DNA from 2 places in the Rossellomorea sp. NPDC071047 genome. Region 1 is predicted to be linked to the other one. Evidence: riboswitches for the same ligand, from Rfam matches in the RefSeq annotation. Region 1 holds a riboswitch; the other holds the start of a gene.
The links. A riboswitch is a leader RNA that binds a small molecule or an ion and turns the genes downstream of it on or off. The one in region 1 is predicted to bind FMN.

Region 1 (8,091 bases):
AAGGAATGTACATTTGGATAGGACTCTTTTTTGTCTTGAAGATCAGGAGCAAATACTTTGTACTCAACTCCCCTTTTCTCATAGTGATTCGTCAATCTTTTTAACGTTCTCGCGACCCCATTCACTTGAGGATAATAAGTATCCGAAAACAATGCCACTCTCATGTACTTTTCCCCCTTTATGATTGCCTTTTAATACGTAAAATTTCATACGTCTATCCCATAAACAAAAGGACTAATAAAGACGTAGCAAATGCAAGAAATGCCCCGGCCAATACATCTGAAGGATAATGGACTCCGAGCACCACTCTGGAGTACCCCACTAACCAACTTAAAGGAAAAAGGATAAAAATCGTGTATGGATACTGAATCATAAAGGGAATCGATATGGAAAAAATGGCGGTTGAATGACCAGACGGAAATGAATGATCCTTAAATTCATAGCCGTGTATCATTGCATCGGGTAATGTTAGATAAGGTCGGATACGTTTAACCAATTTCTTGGTGATCGACATAATAATATGACTGATACATAACGTTATCATGGCGGCCCCTACCGTTCTTTTCATCTGCGGAAAATATTGACTCACGAAAAACAGGATCAGGACGGAGGCCACAGTAAACCTCGCTCCACCCAAATGAGTAATATATCCGAAGAATGAACGATACAGCTGCTTGCTTCCATTGATTCTGTAAAACAACAGGTCATCTACTTTTCGAAAGCGCGTGAGCATTCTGTCCATGAAACCAACTCCTTTTCTTTTAGTGCTGTCACCTCCATTATATTTACGGTTTGTAATGCTTCTTATAAATGAATGTAAATTTTATCGCGATTTTTTGTAAAAAAAATAGCACCCGCCCCAAGTCGACATGGGAGGGAGTGCCTTTTATTATTCTAATGGGATTTCCAGTACTTGACCTGTCTGAATTTCATTATTTTGAATATTATTCCATTCCTTAATTCGTTCAACTCCTGATTGGGAATTGTAGTATTTCATAGCAATCCTGAAAAGGGTTTCCTTTGGTGCGACCGTGTGATACACGATCTTGTTTGTTGGCTGTTCTTCAACAGCTTCTTCATTTACCTCTTCTTGCGGCTTTTCCTCTGCTGATTCTTGCTCAGCAGAAGGAGAAGCAGGTTCAGTGGATGCTGGTTGTTCCTTTCCAGACACTGAGGGAGCAACTTCATCCGAAGATTCTTCTTTTTTGTCGGCTGCCTCTTCTTCTTTGGAATCAACCTCTCCTAAGCTCTCCTCATTATCATTTTCGGCTTGATCGTAGCGAACTTCTTCCACATCGTCCACATCTTCTGACATGACCACCAGGGGACCATTCCTGCTATCAAAATACGAATAAATGCTAAAAACCGTCAAGGGCAGAAGAATAAAAAATAAGAGCAGCATACTGATCAATGGATATTTCATTCTCCATTTGTTTTTCTTGTTTTTCTCTCTATGTACCTCACTTCTCGCTGGAAGAGGCTCTCTTTTTTTAAATGTTGCTTCCTCTGGGACTCGTTCAATCTTTTGCTTTAATTTCGCTGCTTGATCTCGATATGGGTCTTTACTCATGAGACATCCCTTCTTTACTTCCTTGTCTTCCTTTCTTACGCATATGTATACCCAGTAAGAAATCAATGACAAAGTGCATGATGATTGTTACCAATAAATTCTCTGTTTGTTCATAAATGAAACCGATCCAAAAGCTAAGCAGTACAATATTGACAATTAAAAACCAGTGAGCCCAGTATCTAAAATGTATCAGAGCAAATATAATACTTGAAATGATTATGCCAAAGTGAAATTGCAACACGCCTCTAAATAATATTTCTTCACTGATGCTGATGAAGAATGCAAGCAATGCAATTTCACCAATGCTTCTATCCGTAAATATCCGTGCATTCACCCCACCATCGTCATAGTATTTACTGGGTAAACGCTTCATTAATACGATGTCGATGATCACAATCATCACACCGCTTGTTAATCCAATGGTCAAAATAGTCGGGGAAATGTAAAACTGGTTCCAAAAACCGGACCATGAGTCAAATAAAAATATACCTAATCCTAAGGCAATCGTTAATAATAAGAATTGAGTGAAATACAAATGAAATGTTAACTGGTTCTTTGAAAGCTGTTGTATGACTTCCCCTTGTTTCTGCATGAATACCACTTATCCTAATAATAATTTTTCCAACCTTTTTTCCCATCTTGTTTCAATCGGGTTTTGAGTGACGGTTGGCCGACACTTGAAATCCTTAAGGGAATAACCGCATTGATCACAACAGAAGCTATTCTCCTGCTCAAGCACTTCATCAAAATAATGAAGGAGCTTTTCTCTTCTACAGAAATCAGCCTGTAACCATTCGATCATAGAGAGCAGTTTGTCCTTCTTGTATTGTAAACGATTGTTGCGAATTTGTTTCAATTTTTCTATTAATCTATCATGACTAAGTATCTGTCCACGAGTCAGCTCATCTGAATAATACGTAAGAAATCGATATTGAATCTCCGACAGTTGCAACAGATCGATTATCTCCTTCGTCTGACCCTGTCTGCCTTCCTTTACATATCTTTGGATTTGTACATCTTCAGGCAATTCACTTTGAATAAGCTTCAGCGGAATCGAAAGGTCTTGTTCAGAGTATAACACGACAGACGCACTGCTTTCCCCATCTCGTCCCGCTCTTCCAATTTCTTGTGAGAATGCTTCTATGTTTGAAGAGAAATGAAAATGAATGACAAATCGAATATTTTCCTTGTTTACCCCCATACCAAATGCAGATGTGGCACATATGATTCTTAGCTTATTCGATAGAAATTGTTGCTGAATCAATATCCTATCCTCTTGTTCCATTCCCCCATGATAGTGAGCAACACCTGATACACCCTTTTCTCCAAGCCATAAAGAAACGTCTTCTGCCATGCGTTTACTTGAGAAATAAATAATGCCCGACCCACCCCATGTTGTCACATACTCTAGAAGCTTATCCAGTTTATCGCTATGATTCGTGACTTTCTCAACGAACAGGCCAATATTTTCCCGATTAATTGAATAGACTTTTTCCACAGCCCCTTCCATTTGGAGCACTCGTTTGATGTCTTTCCTCACTTCATCTGTGGCAGTCGCCGTTAATGCCAAGGTTGTCGGATTACCAATCTTCTCTTTAAACTCCCCAAGTTTTAAGTAATCGGGTCTGAAGTCAGGACCCCACTGAGATATACAATGTGCTTCATCAATGACAAATAATGAAATGGGTAAAGTTTGTAGTAAGGGAATAATGGACGGACTCATTAACATTTCCGGTGATATGAATATAAATTTATAAACGTGTAATTGCTCAAGGGCCGCTCTTCTTTCCATATAAGGTAAAAACGAATTCAGGGCAATCACCCGTTTTTCCCCCATTACTTTCATCTGCTCCACTTGATCCTGCATTAAAGAGAGCAGTGGAGAAACGATTAATACTTGTCCTTTCTTTAGATACCCGGGTAATTGATAGCACAACGACTTACCGGTTCCCGTAGGAAGCATCGCCACCGTATCCCTTTGATTTAGAACGGACTGAATGATTTCCTCCTGGCCTTCTCTGAAGGAAGAATAGCCAAATCTCTCTTTAAGCTCTTGTTGCAAATTCACGGTTCTCACCTGCCTTCGCAATCGCTACTCTAATTTGAAAATAAGATAAATGAGGAATCTTCTCTTTTATCGGTTTTAGCCTTTTAGTTTGAGCGTCGTTCATCACTAAAAGCACATTCTGATATTCCTCGCGAGAAATGAACGGATCTATTGCAAATTCTTTCTGAGTTAAGATGAGTTCAATCACATGATCTTCAATGGTATTTATTTTTAAATCACGTATACGCGCGATTTCTTCGATTGAATGACCCCTTTGATACAACTCATATGTTTTGCTTGTTGAAATGGTCAGGTTTTGCAGATGATCACTTTTTAAGCTAATTGAATATAATAAAGGATAAGTTGAAGGCTTCCTTTCTAATTCAGCTAATATACTGTGAATTAAGTCAAGAAACTGAAAGCGCAATTCTTCTTCATGCATGTTCAATTTTTCAGCAACCTGCAATTCTGTCCATCCATAATCCTTGTAGCCCGTTAAGCGGAATACGAGAACGTCTGGATTTAAGGATTTAGATAGACTTGTCAACAGGCTATACAGCTCCTTATACAATCCGGAAGACATTTTTTCAATATTAGGGTTCTCCCGTAAACAGCTCTTTACCCACTCCTGTATGCTTTTATTACGTTGTACAGGAAAATAGAGCGTTTCCTGCTGTTTTCCGTTCGATAGAACCTGAACAAGGAGGCTTATTCGTTTCCAGAACAGAAACGTTTGATCCCCGTAGACGAGACCATTCATATTTGATGGAAAGGAGTCACCTTGAAAATTTTTTTCGACAATATCGGTACCATCATTGGTGACAATCGCTTTCCCACTTTCATCGACAATGACATACCCCAATTTCTCTAATTCCTTTACCTTCTGGTTAAAGTACGCTCGTTTAAGCTTAGGTAAGGAAAGAAAAAACGGCTGCAAATAAAAGATGTGAGCATCCTGTATCGACTGGGAAGACTTTTTTCCTTTTAAGATATGAAAAACAGAGTAAATCGATCGCTCTCCATTTATTTGTATGAAGCAATATAAAATCACATAATTAAGATAGGTCAATTCTCTACTCCTTAACATGTAGGTTATTGTCAAATATTGTACCATGAATTTGTTGTTTAACCATGTTTTGTTTTTCATATATAGGATAAAAATAAAAAGAAACCACCTAACTATTGAAAAGTTATACAATCCTCTATAAAATAAACATTAAGTGATTTTTCACAAACTTACATTGTGTATAATGATGAATTATATAGAATTATTAATTCGGGAGGTTTTTTCTTTGCCAAAATATACAATCGTCGACAAGGATACATGCATTGCATGTGGAGCATGTGGAGCTGCTGCTCCAGATATTTACGACTATGATGATGAAGGTATTGCATTTGTAACATTAGACGATAACCAGGGGACAGTTGAAGTTCCTGACGTATTAGAAGATGATATGATTGATGCATTCGAAGGTTGTCCTACGGATTCCATTAAAGTAGCCGACGAGCCATTCGATGGAGATGCACTTAAATTTGAATAGTAGTTCCGAAGCTAAGGGGAATTTCCCCTTAGCTTTTTCTTTTTGGCCTAATGACATTAGAAAACCCCTCAAATGTAATTGAGGGGTTTATCATTTATATTTGTACTATGCCGCTTTTTTCAGGGCTGTCTGTCTTGCCAACCAGCCTTGAAGACGAACAAATAGTAAGATGAAGACTGATGTTACAAGGATTCCTTTTAAAATGTTGAAAGGAACAATCCCTGTAATGATAATCTCAGCAGGTAACTCGAAATTCATGAAGTATTTATAAGCGGGAAGGAACACAAAATAATTAAGAATTCCCATACTGATACTCATGACCACAGTTCCTGTGATAAGACCGATCAACAATCCTTTTTTAGATTGAAAACGATTATAAATATAATATGTCGGAAGAATCAAAAGCACTCCCGCCATAAAGTTTGCAACATGACCAATCGGGACGCCGGTATCGCTTCCTGTCATGATGTAATCAATCACGTTCTTGAATAATTCAACTAATATTCCTGCAAGTGGACCTAATGTTACTGTCGCAATCAATGCAGGCACATCACTGAAGTCTACCATTAAAAACTTTGGAAATGGTGGAATTGGGAAGTTAAAAAGCATCAACACATAGGATATGGCACTTAACATACCAACCGTTACAAACGTGCGTGTATTCATTTTTCTCATAAACCTCTCTCCTTTAGGAGATTCATCTCATATCGAAGATAGCTCAAGCCAAAGGTAGCATTAAAAAACCCCTAGATACGTATATCTAGGAGAATGATAAGGCATACCCGAATAAACGTTCAGCTTCCCTTTTTCTAAACGTTCTGGCATAAACCTTCATCTTCTCCCATCCAGACTATACTGTCGGCTTTGGAATCGCACCAAATCCTGCCCCTGAAGGCTCGCGGGCTTAGAGACAAAAGTCTCATCACCGCCGGTAGGGAATTTCACCCTGCCCCGAAGACGAATCTTTATTTTTTTATACATTTTCATTATACATAATGACGGGGGTTATGTGAAGAGAAACAGTTCGAATTCGAAATATTTTTGTTCACTCATGGTCTATTCAGGTTTACGCTTCCATTATTGTATGTTTAGTACTTGTCGAGGATATATAGGTGTCTTAAGATCCATATCATTCCAAGCCACCAAGTCATTCACATCAACTCCTTGTGCGACTGAAATGGAGTATAAGGTGTCCCCTTGTTTCACAACATACCCACTCCCTGCTGATTGGGGAATGGCTAACGATTGATTAATTACTAAATTGGTTTCATTTAACCCATTGGCTCTCTTAATATCCTCTATGGATATATTGTATTGCTGTGATATCCCCCAGAGGGTTTCTCCCTTATGTACGACATGATTTACCATGTTTTCATTATTTTGAACTTCTTTTGTACCTACATCATGATTGATTTCAGCTGTTCCAGAAACACCAACTGCTTGATAGGGATCTTTCTCCTGAGCAAAAACAAGCTGCCCGACCTCACCTTGTCCAAATACCATATACGGATCGATTGCATTTTCCTTATCAATCGTCCATTCACCCCTGTGCACCTCAAAATGCAGGTGAGCTCCTGTCGATCTGCCTGTATTTCCTAAATTTCCAAGATGTTGGCCTTGACCCACATCTTGATTCTCTTCAACAAGCCGGCTCTCGAGATGAGCATAAACGGTTTCATACCCATTTTCATGCCTTATGAATACCACATGTCCGTAACTTGGAGATAGATATGATCTAATCACCTTACCTTTTGCAACAGAATAAACAGGAGAGCCTATGTCTCCTCCTATGTCCATACCTTTATGATTACCAGACCTTGACCCATACGAATCCGTTATCATCCCTTCAACAGGAAATGTCCAGGATACCGTTTCCTGAGTGATGTTATTCGTCTCTGCTTTCGCTACCTTTCCTGTAAAGAACATCATGCTCACACACAACGCTAACAGGAATACGATTAAAAGCCTTTTTACATAATCCAAAATCATGCTTGTCCTCCTTACCCATTTTAAAACAATACCTTTTTTCTTCCATACCGAAGCTTCACGTCCACTACCTTTTCATCTATTAACCCATTCTTACCTTTTCACCCTCATTTCATGCACTCCCCACTATATGTAGACCCTCCATTCAATATTCACAAAGGAATGAGATAATTTTCCTTTGAGTAGTTTGTCTAAGACTGAGATAAATATACACCCAAAAGCGGAGGCGGCTTGACCAGAGGCGACAAGCATAAGGCGAACCTGCCGGAAAGGCGTACTTTGCCTTTTTGGCAGGTTCGACTTATGACATCGAGCCTCTAGCCGCCGGAGCTGGATGACACAAAAGCGGAGGCGGCTTGTTCAGCCCCGACAAGCATAAGATGAATTGGCCGGGAAGGCGCACTTTGCCTTCTTGGCCAATTTAGCTTATGACCTCGAGGGGCTAGCCGCCGGAGCTGGACGACACCCAAAAGCGGAGGCGGCTTGACCAGAGGCGACAAGCATAAGGCGAACCTGCCGGAAAGGCGTACTTTGCCTTTTTGGCAGGTTTGACTTATGACCTCGAGCCTCTAGCCGCCGGAGCTGGATGACCCAAAAGCGGAGGCGGCTTGACCAGAGGCGACAAGCATGTCTTCACAAAAAAAAGACCGGAAACGGGTTTCTCCCGCTTCCAGTCTTTCTGTGATAACTAATTTTCGAACGTTTTCTTATTCGGACTGATTGGTGTCTCAATGGGTTCGTTGAACATGAATCCATTCCAGCTTTCCTGTTTAATGTTTTCGAATTGAACCCTTTCATACCCGGAGCTTTTACTTGTCAGTAAAATACCTTCAATCATTTCCATGGCTGTTTCTTCGTCTAATGTTTCTATGTCCAGTTCATTTAAGAAATTGATGGTTAGAAATCCATCTGATTCCGTTACACTGATATTGATGTTTTTCGGAATC
Region 2 (8,091 bases), 180 kb from region 1:
CCCCTACTTTTTTCTCGCCAAGAACCGTGTCCCCTCTCGTTTGCGGGATCAACGAAATCGTAATGGCATTACTTTTCACACCAAAAACAGTAAGGGAAGTGCCGTCTATTGCGACAGAGCCCTTCATGATAAACAAGTGGCTCTGATTTTCCGGAATGGAAATGTCCATATACCAAGCATTTTCAACTTTCTCTATTCTAACGATCGTTCCTACTCCATCGACATGCCCATTAACGAAATGCCCGCCGAAACGACCGTTAGCAGCCATCGCCCTCTCCAGGTTCACTTTAGAACCATGGGACAGGTTTCTGAGAGTTGTGCCTTCAAAGGTTTCAGGCATCACGTCCACTTGGAATTGCCTGGAAGTGAATGAAGTGACGGTTAAACAGACACCATTCACACTGATGCTATCTCCAATATGAACGTCTTCGAGAACGCGGCCTGCCGTTATCGTCAGTTCCATTGATGAGGAGGATTTTTTCATGCGTTCAATTGAGCCGATTTCTTCAATGATTCCAGTAAACATCATTTCTCCCCCTTTCAAAAAAGGTTAAATCCTAGGTAAAGCAACAATCTTAATGTCCTTTCCTACTCGCTCAAGACTCTTAATCTCCATTTCAAGACCTTCTGCAATGGTCGGGAAACCGTCCCCTCCAAAACTGGTGAAGGCATAGCTTCCGCCTACAAGCTTGGGAGACATGTATATAACCAATTCCTGAAAGGCTTTTTCCTTCATAAAGGAGGAATGAATGGTAGATCCACCTTCTACATAAAGGGATCCGATATTCCGGGCACCCAGTTCTTTTAATACTGTGAGAATTTCCACCCTTTCCTCAGGGAGGGTGATGATTTCACAGCCTGATTCCATATAGGGCTGCTTCTTTTCTTCATTGACAGAACTGCCTGTAAAGATGAGCGTCCTCATGTCCGAGTCTTCCACTACATGAGAGTGGAGAGGTGTTCGCAAGAAGGTATCTAATATGATTCGAATGGGGTTTTTTCCACCTTGGGGCAAACGGGTGGTAAGGTGTGGGTTATCTTGAATAACGGTATTGACTCCTACTAATATCGCGTCATGCCGGTGACGATCATAGTGGACATCTGTGCGTGAAGCTTCTGAGGTAATCCATTTACTATCTCCTGAAGCTGAAGCTGTCTTCCCATCTAATGTAACAGCTGTTTTAAGGGTTACATAAGGCGTGCTGTATTGAATGAAATGGAAAAAATGCTTGTTTAGTTCGAGTGCTTCTTCTCCAAGCTCTCCGACTATTACTTCTATGCCTGCATCCTTCAACTGTTGAATTCCTCTTCCCGCGACTAGGGGATTCGGATCCGTACTTGCAATATGGACCCGCCTCACTCCGCTGGAAATCAGCAGTTGTGAACAGGGAGGTGTTTTCCCATAATGAGAGCATGGTTCCAGCGTCACATAGACGTCACTCCCCTGCGCTTTGTCTCCAGCCATCTTTATGGCATGAACCTCTGCGTGACCTTCTCCTGCTTTGAGGTGAGCACCCATCCCAACGACTTCTCCATTTTTCACCACAACCGCTCCTACTGCAGGATTGGGTGATGTTTGACCTTGGGTGGTCTTGGCCATAGAGAGGGCAAGCTTCATATATTGTGAATCGTCCAATGGTTTTACCTCCCTTCTTTATCACTATTATTCTAAAATAAATAAACCCCAAGTAAGTTTTTACTTGGGGGAAGTTGGCATGACTGAATAAAGCATTTACATGATTACTTTTTTTGGAAAAACAATCCTCAAAAAAAGATAGACTTCTCGCGTCTGCATCAAGTAAATACTGCCGTTCCTTCTCCCATCCAGACTATCACTGTCGGCTTTGGAATTTCACCAAATCCACCGTCTAATTTTCATTAGCCGGGTCACGGACTAAGAGCATGCGCTCATCACCGCCGGTAGGGAATTTCACCCTGCCCCGAAGGAAACCTATTCGATTATCATTATTCTATCATAGTTTCATAAATGAAATCATGTAAGGAGCACTAAAAATTTATTTTTGTACTAATTTTTTGAATATATATTAGAAACCTCTCTCTATTTCTGATTGCAAGTACTAAGAAAATGCTACAAGAATAAAAAAGAATGCCTCTATTAAATAGAAGCACCTCTTCATTTATTATGCTAATAGCTTTCTGCATTCTTCCGCACATTCAAAACAGGCTTTTGCGCAGTCCTTACAATGTTGCTGGTCATGAGAATTACATTCTGTTCCACACGCATCACAGATTTCTTCGCAAAGGACCAGAATTTGTTGAACAAATTTACTGCTTCGCTGCATGGCATTAATGGCATAGGAACAAATATCCGCACATTCCCGGTCCAGCTCAATGCACATCATCATCGCTCTTTCTTCCTTAAGGGATGCATGATAGCATACATTACATGCTTCCAGACATCGTTGTAAAGCCTTTAAACATGGTTTGTAATCAGCATTCATCATCTCACCTCCACAAACGTTCCTTTTTAGCGTACCCAAATGACAAAAAAGGATAACTATGCGGTCAGAAAATAATCACTGTCTACATACCACAGGAAAATAAGAAGCCAATCCAGTTCATCGTTATATGTTTCATAAAAAGAAACATAACTATGGTGATAGTCAAAGAGCTTTTGAACACTTTGAGGAAGATATCCTTTTTGTAAGGATAAATAATTTTTTTGATTATAATTCAAGATCCATCGTTTGTTTCCTTTATAAATGATAATCGTGTCACCATCATCACTGCGCCATTCAATCGCAGTAGAACTCTGGTATTCCAAATGAAAAACCCTTCCTGTTCCTCCCTTATCGATTTTCATGGATCTGCTCCATCTCAAGAATGGCAGCGGGGGCTTATGTTTTCGGTGAAACATATAATGTTTTGGGTTATTGATCAAGGACGTCCTTTGAATAAAGTATTCTGACCATCCATTCGTTTTTAAGTAATAGGAACCTTCCTTCGTCTGAACCCCGACTAATGAATGCCGGGATACAGGTATTGTTTCATAAAATAATCGGTTCGCTTTCTTTAACTCCTTCTTCATAGTAAAACTGAGATATAGATTTGAACACGCAGGTAAAAAGATTAGCAGGGGAAAATAAAATAATTGTTGAGTCACAATCAGCATTCCTACACCTATGAGAAAATACATGATACTGCGATAAAGCAACGTATATTGTTCATTTTTGTAGATTTGATAGAGGTTCATGAAATGCTCGTCCTTTCAAGGAATCTCTATCATATGTATGTGAAAATCCCTTAAATAGACCATTAATATAGATAAAGCCAACGCTTGCAGAAACCTCAAAACAAGAGATGAGTAGACTTTCTGTCATTCGCTGGCTTATATGTTAGGAATGCACTGGAGCGGCTGTGCGATTCCATTCCATTATTTTTTTATCCTTTGCCTCTGCATCATGATAGCCTTGCCAGTACAATTCGTCCAGCTTTTGTGGATTTTTTTCAATACGGCTTACTTTTAGAGAATGTTGAGGTTGAATGATCAGGACATCCCCATTCTTTTCTCTCGTTTCTAATTCCTTGATTGTTTGATTGTAACGCAAGTAACGGTTCATCATCGTTTTATGTAATTCAGGATATTGAGGGTACTTTTTTTTCACAAGAAAAGAAAATCGTGAAGGCTTTTTATAATAGCCCCTGTTTCTAGTTAAAATGACTACATTTTTCTTAAACCCGTCCTGCTCAGCTTTTTCGATGGGAACAGGGTCACTTATTCCTCCATCTAGAAGATGACGGGATTCAAATTGAACGATTGGAGCGACAAATGGCAGGGAACTGGACGCACGAATAATCGTAAGGAGTTCCTCCCCATAGTCCCTTCTAGAGAAATACGACGGTTTCCCTGTATGACAATCTGTGGTGCCTACAATAAATTCCGTTGAATTAGAGTGAAAAGCTTCATAATCAAAAGGGACCAGCTTATTTGGAATTTCATCAAACACGTAATCCATTCCAAATAACTCTCCTGTTTTCCAATAATTTCGCCAAGATAAATATTTCGGATCACGAATAAAATCTACATTCACCTTCTTATTGCGTCCATTTTGCTTAGATAAATAGGATGCTGCATTACATGCACCCGCGGATACTCCGACAACATAAGGAAATTCAATGCCTCTTTCCAGGAAGTATTCCAATGCTCCCGCCGTGTATATCCCTCTCATTCCTCCACCTTCGAGAACGAGGCCAGTATTTTCAATCAACATCTTCTTGTCTACCTCCCTAATGATGCAAGAATTTTCGTCATCGGCATCGAATAAACGAGAATATTTTCCCTCAAAACAGTAAGAATGTGTACTAATTTGCTCACTGATCTAGCCACTTATTGATTTCATTCTTGATGATTCCGACTCGGTCTCTCATTCATCGTTCTCCACAGGAATAAGCTTAGCGCTACACTTTTTTTCATAGAATTCGATGGGTCCTGCTTCTTTTAATACGGCGTACATATATCCTTTCTCTGCCATGCACTGTAATGCATGATAAAGGAGTCCTTTTCCCACTCCTTTATGACGGGTGTGCGGAAGAACCCCCATCGGTCCGTAAATCCCTTTTTTATTTTTATACACATCAAATGCTGCAAATCCAATTAATTCATCTTTTTCTACCGCTTTGATAATCGGGATGAATTCTTCTGATGATTGAAAGGCCAGCAACAATGTTTTTGACCAGGATTCTCCAAAATGCTCCTCTACCCATAACAATAGTTCTTTTTCATCTTCAGCCTGTACAGGGCTAATTCGGAATTCAGGTTCCACTTCATATCTCCAATCCTTGTTCAATAAATAAACCGTCAAATCCCGGGCTGTAGTAACAGATCGGATAATCTTTTCATGAGGTATAGGATTAAGTTCTTTTTGTAGCTGAGGGTATTCTGGCAGATGGGCGTAAAACGCTTTGATAATATGACCTTCGTTTAAAAACGTTTGATTGTATCTTTTCATGACCTCAATCGACGTGTTCCATACCTTTCTTGCGTGCGTTGATAAAGGAATGGAAAAGCGATCAATTCTTTCTTTATCAGAAGGCTCAGTAGGAATGATAGTAGATATGTTTTCTAACTGTTTCATATAGGGTTCCATAAGGTGATACATCTCCCTTAGAGTACCTTCCTTTACGTGAGCTGCTCCTAAATATAGATCCATGCTTTGAATGCTTGTATGATGATTCCTTTCGGCAATCATATGAGCGTTTTGAATCAATTTGTTTACTTTATTTGTGTATTGAAGTTCTATCATGTTGCCCCTCCCCTCTATTACCATTATTCGACATACTACTCGGTAATCCTTTTACTTTTTATTGAGGTCCGTCCCTCAAAAAAGAAGCTGACCTGGTCAGATCAAATCTTTTTTCTTGTAGAGTGGTGGTGCTATGAGCAGGATGACCAGGCAAAGGATGGCAGTGAAGATAATGGTCCCTGTCAGATGATCCGGCCACGTGCTGTACAGGACGATTTCGTTTACATAGTTGGATAGCTGCCCTGGAGACCACTTTAAGGTTTTGGTCATGTATCCTGACACAAAGGTTAATAATACGGCGATACCGATTGTAAAGAACCCTGCCAGACCCGACGTTTTTACTAAACTACTAAAGAAGATGACCAATGTTAAAATAAAGGTAAGCCACAAGCCATACACGAGGAATCCCTGTATGAATGCTGTAAAATCAATCCCGTTAAATAATACATGAATATAATACCAGCTTGATATCATCCCAAGGCCATAAGAGACCCACACCAGAACAAATGCAGCCATCCATTTTGAATAAATATAAGCTGAATACGAGACGGGCTTCACCAATACCATAACAGCATTTCCGCTCTTTCTCTCTCCTGCAATTACACCCATGAATCCTAATACGATGATGAGGACGCCAAAGGTACTAAACTGGCTGATAGTCGATAATAACACTTCTTCAGATGATGGCGTTGGAATGCTGATGACCGTTCCTTCCGGCAGATCTCCTACTGAATTAATAATGTCGGGTAAATAAAATGCCGTCAATGGTTCCGTTAACCCAAATAAAATGAATACGATGGGCATCCAGATCATCTTATAATTTCGTGTTATTTCCAGCATTTCTTTTCTGAATAAAACCCAGACTGTTTTCATTTTCTAATCACCTCCATAAATAGGTCTTCCAGGCTTTGTTCACTTGTTTCAAATCTGGTCACTCCCCAATGGTTTTCTGAGATCAACGAAAAGATTCTCGCTCTATCCCTCTCCAGTTCACTTACTTCGAAAGAGAGTCGATTTCCGTCTGCTATCAGATGATGAACCCAATCTTTTTGCAGCAGATAAGATTCATATTTTTCAACTTCTTCGCTAAAATACATGTTCAATCTTGGTGTCTGGTGCCTTTTTTTCACTTCTACTAGTGGCCCTTCTTCAATCAGCACACCACCGTGCAAGAACAACACGTCCTCACAAACCTGTTCTGCATCATTCAAAATATGTGTAGAAAAAAGGATCGTGGTTTCATTTTTTAACTTTTTTAACAGCTCCAACACTTCTCTTCTTCCGAAAGGATCTAAGGCAGATACAGGTTCATCAAGGATTAAAAGCTTCGGCTGATGAATAAGAGCTTGAGCTATCCCTAATCGTTGTTTCATTCCACCCGAATACTGACCAATTCTTCGATTCTTTCCATCCAGTAAACCGACTAATTCTAAAAGTTCTTCTCCTCGATATTGAGATGTTTTCCTGGTTAATCCAGCGATTTCACCAGAAAAGGTGAGAAATTCTTTTCCTGACATCCATTCAAAAAAGGAAGGATATTGAGGCAGATAGCCTATCAAATGCCGTATATCTTTAGGAGAACCGCTTGTTGAAATTGATCCATTAGTAGGTGTAATTAACCCTGCAAGCATATTTAAAGTAGTCGTTTTCCCTGCTCCATTGGGACCCAGCAGAGCTGTACAGCGACCTTGCTTTAATTGAAAGGAAAGGTTCTTTACGGCAAGCTTTTCCCTATACTTCTTTTCTAAAGACGTTACTTCTAATACGTTCATCCATCTTGTCTCCTTCCAAAAACGAAATACACAACCGGCCCAATAATATTGATGAACAGGATAATGAGAACCCACAGCCATTTAGGTCCATTCGTTGATTTAATCCGGATCAAATCAATCACTGCAACCACCATGAGTATGAATTGAATAAGGATGACAGGTGCAATAATCCCCCAATTTATTGACTTAAATGCTTCTTGTAATTCGTTCATCTCCGATTCCTCCTTTTGTTTTCACATATAAGACGGAGGAGAATGAAAATCGTTCATTTTTCTTTTTAATAAGTTTCTGAAACAATAAAAAGCACTGAGCCCCATGCAATGAGGTTCAGTGCTTCATTATTGAAGATATAAGGAATACAGCTTAGTCACTTCCGTTTTCACGGTGTCCACCAGGGAAGGAGGAGATATGACTCTCGCCTGGCTGCCAAAATTCAGGATCCAGTTCACCAGTCCACTACTGACACGGGCTTTTGTGGTTAGAATAAAATGGTCTTCACCATCTCTTTGAATGTCTATATCCTTTCCGAACATATCTATGATCACATTGATGAGGTGGTTTTGAAACGAAACTTTGATCCATTCTTCATCACCTGCAAACATATGAAAGGTGGATTGTACATACTTAGATACATCAAAGGGTTCGTATGGAAAGGTTTCAGAAAGGGGTTCTACATTCCTTAATCGATCCACACGGTAGTGGCGGATTTCGTCTGCTTCAAAATAATAGGCAATGAGATAGTAGAAATCATTTGCCCATGCAAGGGCATAGGGCTTCACTTTATAAAGCTTTCCCTCGTGACTCAGGTTAAACTGTTTCTTCACGTCGTAACGACCATATTGGAAGGTAATCATTCTACGTTCTGCTATTGCTTCATGTATATCATGAATGGCTAGACGAATATAGGGACTTTCACTTTTAATGGAGGAATCGATTTGAATTTCATTATGCAGCTTTTTCCCTTGATGTAGACTTGTGAGCCTCTTTATTTTCCCAGTCAGCTGCCTCGTTTCCTTCTTTGATATAAATTTGGCCGAAACAACTGCATCAATGAG

Region 2: another riboswitch for FMN. It lies ahead of ribD (bifunctional diaminohydroxyphosphoribosylaminopyrimidine deaminase/5-amino-6-(5-phosphoribosylamino)uracil reductase RibD); the one in region 1 lies ahead of ACQKFO_RS02175 (ECF transporter S component).

Annotation. Positions count from the first base shown of each region.
Region 1 is NZ_JBNNJT010000001.1:431,215-439,305, reverse strand. Features, by position in the region: gene ACQKFO_RS02210 (glycosyltransferase family 4 protein) at 1-164, opposite strand, end outside; gene ACQKFO_RS02205 (phosphatase PAP2 family protein) at 215-742, opposite strand; gene ACQKFO_RS02200 (LysM peptidoglycan-binding domain-containing protein) at 890-1,570, opposite strand; gene ACQKFO_RS02195 (CPBP family intramembrane glutamic endopeptidase) at 1,563-2,162, opposite strand; gene ACQKFO_RS02190 (RecQ family ATP-dependent DNA helicase) at 2,172-3,638, opposite strand; gene ACQKFO_RS02185 (helix-turn-helix domain-containing protein) at 3,616-4,686, opposite strand; gene ACQKFO_RS02180 (ferredoxin) at 4,910-5,158, shown strand; gene ACQKFO_RS02175 (ECF transporter S component) at 5,264-5,833, opposite strand; FMN riboswitch at 5,988-6,121, opposite strand; gene ACQKFO_RS02170 (peptidoglycan DD-metalloendopeptidase family protein) at 6,236-7,147, opposite strand; gene ACQKFO_RS02165 (hypothetical protein) at 7,833-8,091, opposite strand, start outside.
Region 2 is NZ_JBNNJT010000001.1:611,899-619,989, reverse strand. Features, by position in the region: gene ribE (riboflavin synthase) at 1-526, opposite strand, end outside; gene ribD (bifunctional diaminohydroxyphosphoribosylaminopyrimidine deaminase/5-amino-6-(5-phosphoribosylamino)uracil reductase RibD) at 551-1,636, opposite strand; FMN riboswitch at 1,809-1,952, opposite strand; gene ACQKFO_RS03220 (four-helix bundle copper-binding protein) at 2,142-2,465, opposite strand; gene ACQKFO_RS03215 (hypothetical protein) at 2,519-3,214, opposite strand; gene ACQKFO_RS03210 (patatin-like phospholipase family protein) at 3,357-4,232, opposite strand; gene ACQKFO_RS03205 (GNAT family N-acetyltransferase) at 4,386-5,264, opposite strand; gene ACQKFO_RS03200 (ABC transporter permease) at 5,361-6,137, opposite strand; gene ACQKFO_RS03195 (ATP-binding cassette domain-containing protein) at 6,134-7,036, opposite strand; gene ACQKFO_RS03190 (PLD nuclease N-terminal domain-containing protein) at 7,033-7,248, opposite strand; gene ACQKFO_RS03185 (helix-turn-helix transcriptional regulator) at 7,375-8,091, opposite strand, start outside.